One region of the Paracidovorax wautersii genome, then DNA from elsewhere that is predicted to be linked to it. Evidence: riboswitches for the same ligand, from Rfam matches in the RefSeq annotation. Region 1 holds a riboswitch; the other holds the start of a gene.
What was found. Region 1 has a riboswitch for glycine ahead of gcvT (glycine cleavage system aminomethyltransferase GcvT). Riboswitches for the same ligand answer to the same signal wherever they lie in the genome.
Positions count from the first base shown of each region.

Region 2: linked by a shared signal. The riboswitch ahead of QE399_RS08440 (D-amino acid dehydrogenase) and the one ahead of gcvT (glycine cleavage system aminomethyltransferase GcvT) in region 1 are both predicted to bind glycine.

Region 1 is NZ_JAVIZX010000001.1:3,370,275-3,375,544, reverse strand. Features, by position in the region: gene QE399_RS15290 (anti-sigma factor) at 1-419, opposite strand, end outside; gene QE399_RS15285 (sigma-70 family RNA polymerase sigma factor) at 416-1,021, opposite strand; gene QE399_RS15280 (DUF3455 domain-containing protein) at 1,105-1,683, opposite strand; gene QE399_RS15275 (Lrp/AsnC family transcriptional regulator) at 1,797-2,255, opposite strand; glycine riboswitch at 2,411-2,507, shown strand; glycine riboswitch at 2,524-2,661, shown strand; gene gcvT (glycine cleavage system aminomethyltransferase GcvT) at 2,717-3,868, shown strand; gene gcvH (glycine cleavage system protein GcvH) at 3,987-4,361, shown strand; gene gcvP (aminomethyl-transferring glycine dehydrogenase) at 4,433-5,270, shown strand, end outside.
Region 2 is NZ_JAVIZX010000001.1:1,851,335-1,856,604, forward strand. Features, by position in the region: gene QE399_RS08435 (FIST signal transduction protein) at 1-1,164, shown strand, start outside; gene QE399_RS08440 (D-amino acid dehydrogenase) at 1,334-2,656, opposite strand; glycine riboswitch at 2,743-2,853, opposite strand; glycine riboswitch at 2,861-2,939, opposite strand; gene QE399_RS08445 (CMD domain-containing protein) at 2,997-4,169, opposite strand; gene QE399_RS08450 (SidA/IucD/PvdA family monooxygenase) at 4,203-5,270, opposite strand, start outside.

The DNA.
Region 1 (5,270 bases):
ACCACCATGTACTGCGGCGCGGCGGGAGGGGCGCCCACGCGCGTGACCAGCACCGCCGCCAGCACGGCGGCTGCGGCAAAGCCGCCGCCGGCCAGACCGCGCCACAGCCGCACGCTGTTCCACCAGGCCGTGAGGCCGCTGTCCGCCGTAGCCGCCGCCACGGCCTGCTGGGCACGGCCCCAGCCCAGGCTGTCCTCGATGCGGCCCCACAGGGAAGGCGAAGGCTCGACGGGCGGCACGAGTGCCGTGAGCGGGTGCAGGCGCTCTTCCCAGCCCTGGACGGCATCGCGCAGCGCGGCGTCGTGGGGCAGGCGGTCTTCGACGGCGCGGCGCTGCGCGATGGGCAGCGTGCCCAACACGTAGCCGCTGGCCAGCGCGTCGATGTCGTCGGGTGTTGGTGAATCAGAGAACGTCGTCATGCCATGCACTCCCGCAGCGCCCGCAGGCCCCGCTGGATCCATGCCTTCACGGTGCCCAGCGGCGTGTGCGTCCGTTCCGCAATTTCGCCGTGCGAGCATCCCTCCACATAGGCCAGCAGGATGCAGTCGCGCCGCGCGGGCTCCAGCCGGCCCAGGCAGGCGTCGAGCTTGCCCAGGTCGGCGCCCAGTTCATAGGGGTCGATCCGGCTGCGGTAGCTGTGCAGCGCCGCCTGATCGTCGATGGCCTCCAGGGCCTCGTCATCGATGCGCACGTCGCGCGCGTTGCCGCGCGCCACGTTGAGCGCCGCGTGGCGTACCACGCTGTAGATCCATCCGCGCGCCGCGCCGCGCCCGGCGTCGAAGCTGCCGGCCCGCTGCCAGATGCTGATGAAGGCGTCGTGCAGCACGTCCTCGGCCTGGGCCCGCTCGCGCACGATGCGCAAGGCCACGCCCAGCAGATACCGGCCCGCATGGCGGTAGATGCGCTGCAGCGCCTGGGCGTCACCGCGGGCACAGGCGGCCAGGGCTGCGTCGTAGTCGAAGGTGTCGGCTGCGTTCAAGGAAAGTGCCCACGGTGGGAAGGATGCGGCATCGTAGTGCATGCGCCGGGCACGGCGCCGCCATGCCCCTGCGCCGCGCCCTCATCCGGCGCACCCTGCCCTTCCACCGCGGGCCCTTGCGCCGATCAGGCCGCCTTGTAGAAGATGTAGTCGGCCTGGTAGGGCACGGTGGTCTTCTGGCCCTTGTTCGCAGCCGTGCAGGCCATGTTCGCGGGTGCCACGCCACCGCTCAGGTTCACGCGCTGGATGTAGGTCACGCCGGTGAGCGCGCCGCTGCCCATGGCCGGGTTGGCCTTCACCAGCTGGTACGGCAGTGCGCCGGCGGTAGACGGGGCGACGGCCAGTTGCGTGGCGGTCAGCTTGGAGCCGTCGTTGGCTTCCCAGGTGGCGGGCGGGCCGTAGTACTTGCCGACCTGCTTGCCGCTGCGGTCCATCAGCTTGGCGTCGGGGCCGGCAAAGGTCCATTCGACCTGACCGGGCATGCCAGCCTTGTCCTTGCACTCGTAGGTGATGTCACCCTTGCCCACCGTCTCCCACGCCACCTTGTTGCCGGCCGGGACCTGGATGGACGCGGGCAGGCTGGCTTGCGAGAAAGGCGGGCTGTGCGCACCGGACGTGGACATCGAGCCGCAGGCGGCCAGCAAGGCGGCAGCGGACACGCCCGCGGCGACGGTGGCGATACGGGTCAGACGGATTGAGCGCATGAGGTTCTCCTGGTAGTTGAATGGAACAGTCCCGACAGGGTCTGCACCAGGCTCTACACACGAGACGCGCCTTTGGATGCAGCGCAGCGCAAAAATTCTGAAGATTTTTCCGATCAGTCCACGAACAGCGGCAGATCGGCCTTCTTCAGCGTGCGCAGCACGAAGCTGGAACGGCTGTGGCGGATGCCCTTGATCTTGTAGAGCTTCTCGCGCAGCAGCCGCTCGTAATCGCGCGTGTCCTTGACCACCACGCGCAGCAGGTAGTCGTAGTCGCCCGAGACCAGATGCGCTTCGATCACCTCCGGAATGCTGGCCAGCGTCTCCCCGAACTTCTCCAGCGTGTTGTCGGAGTGGCTGTCGAGCGTGACCTGCACCAGCACGGTGTCCGCCAGGTCCAGCGCCTGCGGGTTCAGCCGCACGGTGTAGCCCTGAATGACGCCGGACTCTTCCATCTTCTTGATGCGCCCCCAACAGGGCGACGGGCTCAGGCCCACGGCCTGACCGATCTCTTGCAGGCTGGCGCGGGAGTTGCCTTGCAGCACGGCAAGGATTTTTCGGTCGAGGCGGTCCATGGCGTTCATTATTCACGGCATCGGCGCAGCCGCAGAACGATTTACCGCACCCGAGGGATTACGGTGAACGGCAGCAGGGCCGCGCGCCGCCACCGTCCTTGGCCCCAGGCGTGCCATCGTCCGCCCAACCGCCGCTGCCTACGCCGGTATACTGCGCGCACTTGTCAGGAGAGAGTCCGCGCACCCTGTGCGGGCCGCCGAAGGCGCAGGGCCACCGCCCGAACGCTCAGGCAAAAGGACTGACAGGAACGCCCGCAGGGATGCGGGCGTTTCCCTGGCTGGAGAGAGGTCGGCGCACCGTCAACGAGACACGGGCGCCACCCACCGAAGGAGCAAACCCCGCACACGCGCCACCGGCGCCGGCTGCGCGGTGAATCTCTCAGGTAAAGCGGACAGCAGGGCACATGCCGCGGCGCATCTCCGGATGGGCCGCTTCCATGCCTGCCCTCGGAGATTCCGCCATGTCCTCGTCCGCTTCCGCCGCCCCGCTGCTCACCACGCCCCTGAACGCCCTGCACATCGCGCTGGGCGCCCGCATGGTGCCGTTCGCCGGCTATTCCATGCCCGTGCAGTACCCCAGCGGCCTGATGGCGGAGCACCACCACACACGCACCGCCGCCGGCCTGTTCGACGTCTCGCACATGGGCCAGCTCAAGCTGGTAGGCGCGGATGCCGCCGCCGCGTTCGAGACGCTGATCCCCGTGGACGTGATCGACCTGCCCGTGGGCAAGCAGCGCTACGGCCTGCTGCTGAACGACGAAGGCGGCATCATCGACGACCTGATGTTCTTCAACCAGGGCACGGTCGATGGCGAACCCACGCTGTTCGTGATCGTGAACGGCGCCTGCAAGGCGGGTGACATCGCTCACATCCAGGCCCGCATCGGCCAGCGCTGCCAGGTCGTGCCGCTGCCCGACCAGGCCCTGCTCGCGCTGCAGGGCCCGCAGGCCGCCACCGCGCTGGCGCGGCTGGCGCCCGGGGTGCAGCAGCTGGTCTTCATGACTGGTGGCGACTTCACCATCGCCGGCTGCGACTGCTTCGTGACGCGCAGCGGCTACACCGGCGAGGACGGTTTCGAGATCTCCGTGCCTGCCGCCCAGGCGGAGGCCCTGGCCCGCGCCCTGCTCGCCCAGCCCGAGGTGAAGCCCGTCGGCCTGGGCGCCCGCAATTCGCTGCGCCTGGAGGCCGGCCTGTGCCTGTACGGCAACGACATCGACACCACCACGACGCCGCCCGAGGCCGCGCTGAACTGGGCCATCCAGAAGGTGCGCCGCACCGGCGGCGCCCGCGCCGGCGGCTTCCCGGGTGCCGACAAGGTGCTGGCGCAGATCGACCAGCCCGCCCGCCTTACCCGCAAACGCGTGGGACTGGTGGCCCTGGAGCGCGTGCCCGTGCGTGAGCACACCGAGCTGCAGGATCTGCAGGGCCAGCGCATCGGCGAGGTGACCAGCGGCCTGCTCGGCCCCACGGTAGACCAGCCCATCGCCATGGCCTACGTGTCTGCAGACCACGCGGCCCCTGGCACGCGTGTGAACGCCATCGTGCGCGGCAAGCCCGTGCCGATGGAGGTGGCGCCCATGCCGTTCACCCCGCCGCGCTACCACCGCGGCTGATCGCGCCGCGCCGCACCGCCTCAGCCGTTGGAAGACCGTCCCCGCCCGGCTACAGTCGCAGCTGGCAACGGCAGTTCTCTTTTTTCCTCTGATTGACCTTTCATTTTCTGGAGCCCCCATGACCGCCAAGTTTTCCAAGGACCACGAGTGGATCGACATCGCTGACCACCAGGCCGCCACCGTGGGCATCACGCTGCATGCGCAGGACGCGCTGGGCGACGTGGTCTTCGTGGACCTGCCCGCCGTGGGCGCATCGTTCGCCCAGGGCGAAGTGGCCGGCGTGGTCGAGTCCGTGAAGGCCGCCGCCGATGTGTACATGCCCATCTCCGGCGAGATCGTCGAGGTCAACGAGGCCCTGCGCGCCGATCCCTCCCTGGCCAACAGCGATCCGCTGGGCGCCGGCTGGTTCTTCAAGGTCCGCGTGAGCGACCTGTCGCAGTTCGACGCGCTCATGGACGAACCGGCCTACGCCGAGTTCACCAAGAACGCCTGATCCGACGCGCCGGCGGCCTTGCCGGGCCGCGGCGCTTTTCCTTTTTGCCGCCCGTCCTGCTGCCGCCGCCGATGACCACCTCTGCCCCCTTCCCCTCGCTCGCCGCGCTTGAGAACGCCGCCGAGTTCCAGCCCCGCCACATCGGCATCGATGCGGCGGACGAAGCCCACATGCTGTCGGTGATCGGCGAGGCCTCGCGCCGCGCGCTGATCGACGGCATCGTGCCGCGCTCCATCGCGCGCAGCCAGCCCATGGATCTGCCGCCCGCCAGCACCGAGGCCGGCGCGCTGGCCGAGCTGAAGGCGATTGCGGCGAAGAACCAGGTGTTCAAGAGCTTCATCGGTCAGGGCTACTACGGCACGCACACGCCGGGCGTGATCCTGCGCAACATCCTGGAGAACCCCGCTTGGTACACGGCCTACACGCCCTACCAGGCCGAGATCAGCCAGGGCCGCATGGAGGCCCTGGTCAACTTCCAGACCATGGTGACGGACCTGACCGGCATGGACATCGCCAACGCGTCCATGCTCGACGAAGCCACCGCCGCCGCCGAGGCCATGACGCTGGCCCGCCGCTCGGTCAAGGCCAAGGGCCAGCGCTTCATCGTGGCGGGCGACGCCCACCCCCAAACCATCGAGGTGATCCGCACGCGCGCCGAGCCGCTGGGCATCGAGGTGGTGCTGGCCGACAGCGCCGAGCAGTGGAACACGCTGCTGGCGGGCGACGACTACTTCGCCGTGCTCGACCAGTACCCCTCCACCAGCGGCCGCCTGGGCGTGGACGACGGCGACACCGTCAGGGTGCATGCCAAGGGCGCCGCCTACATCGTGGCGGCGGACGTGCTGGCCCTGTGCCTGCTCAAGCCGCCCGGCGAATGGGACGGCGGCCCCGCCCAATCCGGCGGCGCCG
Region 2 (5,270 bases), 1.5 Mb from region 1:
GCGGACGAGGCGCAGGCGCTGCTCGACTTTCTGGCCGCCGAGCTGCCCGAGGTGACGGACTGGAGCGGCACGGTCGGCGTCGGCGTGGCTGCCAACAATGCGGAGTATTTCGACGAGCCCGCGCTGTCGCTGATGCTGCTCGACCTGTCGCCCGACCAGTACCGGGTGTTTTCCGGCGTGGCGCCGCTGGCGCGCAGCACGGCGGCGGGCTTCGTGCCGCACACGGCGCTGGTGCATGCCGATGGCGATACGCCTGAGTTGGCGGAGCTGATCGACGAGATGGCCGAGCGCACCGCCAGCGGCTACCTGTTCGGCGGCCTGGCGGCGAGCCGGCGCCAGAGTGCGCAGTTCGCGGTGGGTGGCAACGGCAACATCGCCGGGCAGGGCGCGGCCGGTGGCGTGTTCGACGGCGGCCTCTCGGGCGTGGCCTTCGGGCCCGGCGTGCGGCTGCTGTCGCGCGTCACCCAGGGCTGCCAGCCGGTGGGGGCGCTGGCCACCATCACCGCCGCGCAGGACAACGTGGTGCTGGAGCTGGACCACGAACCGGCGCTGGACGTACTGCTCGACACGCTGCAGGTCTCGCTCGACGCCAACCCGCAGCCCGCCCTGCAGCGCGTGCGCGCCACCATGGCCGGCCTGGTCGATGCCGGCACACAGCCCGCGGGGCGCGCCGGCCACTTCGGCACCGATGTGCGCGTGCGCCACATCGTGGGGCTGGACGCCACGCGCCGCGGCGTCGCGCTGACCGAGCGGGTGGAGACGGGCATGCGGCTCGCCTTCTGCCAACGCAACGTGGCGGCCGCGCGGGCCGACCTGATGCGCATCTGCGCAGAGATCCGCGAAGAGCTGGAGCCCGACGAACTGGAGCACGGCCTGGCGCCCACCGCGCCCGGCGATGGCAGCGAACGCAGTGTGCTGGCGCAGGTGCTCTCGGGCGGCGCGGCGCTGCCAGAGCAGCGCATCCGGGGCGCGGTCTACGTCAGCTGCTCCGGCCGGGGCGGCCCCCACTTCGGCGGCCCCAGCGCGGAGCTGCAGATCGTGCGCCACGCCCTGGGCGACGTGCCGCTGGTGGGCTTCTTCGCCGCCGGCGAGATCGCGCACCACCGGCTCTACGGCTACACGGGCGTGCTCACCGTCTTCGTGGGCGACGAGACCACGGCCTGAACCCGGCGCACTTCATTTTGATAGCGCTTGGCGCTTTGTCCATCGGCGATTCAATGCTCTTTTGCATGAGATCGCTTATGTGGAAAGCGCAAGGTGCTCCGTTATTGGTAGCGGATAGGGGCCCCGACACCGCTGTCCGCATGCCGTCCGGATCGCTGCGACAGGTCGCTCACCCCGCTGGCTGCAGCACCGGCGCCACCGCGCGCGGAAGTCCGGCGAAGGCGAAGTCCAGCTCCGGCGCCAGCCCGCTCACGATGCGCGCGATCGACTTGCCCGAGCCGCAGGCGTGCGTCCAGCCCAGCGTGCCGTGACCCGTGTTGAGGAACAGGTTGGGCAGCTTCGTGCGGCCGATGAGCGGGACGTTGCTTGGCGTGGCCGGGCGCAGGCCCGTCCAGAACTGCGCCTGCGCCGTATCGCCCGCGCCGGGAAACAGCTGCTCCACGCGCTTCACGATGGCCTCGCAGCGCACGGGGTTCAGGTCGCGGCCATAGCCGTTGAGTTCGGCGGTGCCGGCAATGCGCATCACGTCGCGCGCCGGCTGATCGCCTTGCGCCGGGCGCGTGTAGCGCGAGAAGACCAGCTTGTACTCGTCGTCCGTCAGGCTGACCTCGTAGGCGGCGGAGGCGTCGCGCACGGGCAGCGTGACCGAGTAGCCCTTGGCCGGATAGATGGGCAGGCGCAGGCCCAGGGGCTCGGCCAGCAGCGGGCTGAACGAGCCCATGGCCAGCACGTAGGCATCGCCGCGCACGCGTTCGAAGCGGCCCTGCGCATCGGTGATCTCCACGTGGTCGATGGCACCGCCTGCGGAGCGCAGCGCGGTGATGTGGCAGCCCATGCGGAACTGCACGCCGGCGGCCTCGGCCCGCTGAGCCAGTGCGCGCGTGAAGGCGTTGGCGTCGCCGGATTCGTCGGCTTCGGTGTAGGTGGCGCCCGCCAGCTGCGAGCGGATGGATGCCAGGGCCGGTTCGATGCGCACGGCCTCGTCGGCGCTCACCACACGGCGCTCGCAGCCGAGCTGGCGCATCTGCTCGGCCGGCGCGAGGGCGCCGTCGAACTCCTTGGGGCTCGTATAGAAGTGCAGGATGCCCTGCATGCGCTGGTCGTACTGAATGCCGGTATCGCGGCGCAGCTGCTGCAGCGTGTCGCGGCTGTAGGTGCCCAGGCGCACGATCTGCTCGATGTTGTGGCGTGTGCGCGCCGGCGTGCATTCGCGCAGGAACTGCAGGCCCCAGAGCCACTGGCGCATGTCGGCACGCAGGCGAAAGAGCAGCGGCGCATCTTCGCGGCCCAGCCACTGCAGCACCTTGAGCGGGGCGCTCGGGTTGGCCCAGGGCTCGGCGTGGCTCACCGAGATCTGCCCGCCGTTGGCGAAGCTGGTCTCTGCGCCGGGCGTGGCCTGGCGGTCGATCACGGTCACTTCGTGGCCGAGTTGCTGGAGGAAGTAAGCGGAGGTGGTGCCGAGCAAGCCGGCGCCGAGGACGATCACGCGCATCTTCAAACCTTTCGAGGGTGAAGCGCCGGGCGTGCGCGTGCAGGCAGCTATGGATCGATAGCGTGCAGCAGGCGCGTGGCCCGGCTGCCGCTCCCCCTGTCCTTGGTACCTGAGAGATTCACGCTGCGCCAATGGGGTGCAGCACTTGCTCCTTCGGTGCGCCACGGCATGCGTGGCGGCTCTCCAGACGGCTTTGATGGTGGTGCAGTACGGGACCTGAGCGTGTATGGGAGTTTGCGCCTTCGGTGGAACGCCAGCGGGGCCGGGCCGTTCACTCTCCTGCGGGGCGGATCGTAGCAGCGAAACCGCGCCGCGCATAGCGCCCGGCGCGGCCGCGGGTTCAGCCGGCCTGCGGGAAGACCGCTTCGCCCAGGTTCAGCATCAGGCGGTTGGCCCAGGCGAAGAGGGCGGCGGCGTGCAGGGCATCCAGAATTTCCAGATCGGAAAGGCCCGCATCGCGCAGCGGCTGCAGGTGCTGCGCGCCGAATGCGCCCGGCGTGCGGGTCAGGGCAGCGCTGGCCTGCACGATGGCGCGTTCGCGGGCGTTGGTGCCGGCGCCGTCGGGCTCGGTGAAGATCTGCGCCATCACATCGTTGCGCTTGGCCAGCTGCTCGAAGCGCTGGGCGTGCACGGAGGCGCAGTACACGCAGCCGTTCACGCGCGAGACCACGGTGCTGGCCACCTCGCGTTCGGCGCGGGAGAGGCCGCCCGGGGCATACATGATGGCGTTGAACGCCTGCGACCGTTCGGACAGCACACGCGGCTGGTGTGCCAGCAGCAGGTAGAAGTCCGAGGTGCGGGCCTTGGGGTGGCTCAGGTCGAGCACGGCGTTCTGCTCGTCGGTGGCGGCGGCCGGGTCGAGCACGGGCAGCCAGGCCTTCCAGTCCAGCGTCTCGCTGGTGTAGCCGTTCACGCGCAACGGCTCGCCGGGGGCGGGCAGGTTGGCGGGGTGGATGAAGGGCGGGGCGTCGGCGGTCTGCAAGGGCGCGGGGGGCGCCGCATCGGCGTCGCCCAGCTGCGCCAGGGCCGCCACGCCGGCCACCACGCGCAACTGGTAGGTGACGAAACCGATCAGCTGTGCCAGCAGCACGGTGTCGGGCACCGACAGGCCTGCGGCGGGCAGCGCCTGCAGCGCGGCTTGGTCGCTCTCGGCGGGGTGCGTGGCCAGCGTGCGCACGAAGTGCACGATGGCTTGCAGGCGCGCATCGGCGATGGCGGCATCGGGCGTGTCCACCAGCGCCTGCAGCGCCGGTGCCGGGTTCAAGGGCTGCAGCGCCCCGCGGTAGTGGGCCGCCAGCGCGGGCAGGCCGCTCACACGGGTGATGTCGTGCGCCACGGCCAGGCGCTCGGCCTGTGTCAGGCCGCCGGGCAGACCGGGGTCGAACAGTGCGTCTTCACAGCCCTGGGTGGCGAGGGCGACCTTGTCGCGCTGGTGGCGCACGGTGTGCGCGGCGCTGCCCGGCGCAAGGCCGGCGATCTGGTCGATGGTGTCGTGTGGGGTGGTCGTGGTCATGGCAGAGTGCAATCCAGAAAAATCAGGGGGCTGTCACGCGGGCAGGACGCGTTGCGCCGTATCGGCCGGCGTCCATTCGTCGCCCAGCAGCTCGGGCTCGGCATAGGCCTGCAGCACGTCGAAGTGGTGCTCCACATCTTCGCAGTAGAACAGGCCGGCCAGACCCGTCGCCAGGCGCCGCGCGCCGTCGCTGATGGCCGGGATGTCGCCCGATACCGTGCCGTGCGACAGCGCGGCGGGGTAGCAGAAGCAGTGGATGCGCTCCAGGCCCGGGCAGGCCCCGGGTGTGCGCTGCTGGAACTCGAACACGGGGCCCAGGTCGGGCGAGTCGGCCAGCTCCTGGTCTTCGTCGCCCGCGGGCGGCTGGTAGCGCTCGCCCCAGGTGCGCACGTGCGGCGCGAAGGGCGCGTACTCGGGCTTTTGCGACCAGTCGATGGCAAAGCCCGTGGACACGATGAGAAAGTCGAACGCGAAGGTGCCGCGCGGCGTGGTGACGCGTAGCTCGGGGCCCGATGCGGCCACCCGCTGCACCGGACAGCCCAGGTGGAAGAACGCATTCGGGTGGCGCGACACGCGCAGCGTGCTGCCGTGCGGCGGCGGCACCTGCGTGGTGTTGATGTAGTGGCGGATGCGCCATTTCCATTCCGGAGGCAGCGCATGGTGGCCGTGCGTGAGGCCGGGCACGCCCGAGCCTTTCGACTTGTTGATGCGCGGCAGATCGGCGCGGCGCACCAGCAGGTCCACGCTCGCGGCGCCGCATTCCAGGGCGGTGGCTGCGCTGTCCATGGCGGACGACCCGGCGCCCACCACGCCCACGCGCTGGCCGCGCAGCGTGGCGTAGTCCAGCACGTCGGAGGAGTGCGCCCAGCGGCTGCGGTCCACACCGTGCATGAACGCCGGAATCTGCGGCCCGCCCAGCCCGTCGCGGCCGGTGGCCAGCACCACGCGGCGGGCGAACCAGGCCGTGGCGCGGCCGTCGGCCTGCACGTCCACTTGCACCAGGCCGTCATCGCGCGGGCGCACGGCCGTGACGGCGTGCCCGTTGCGCACGTCGGCTGCGGTCACGCGGCGGTACCAGCGCAGGTAGTCCATCCACTGCAG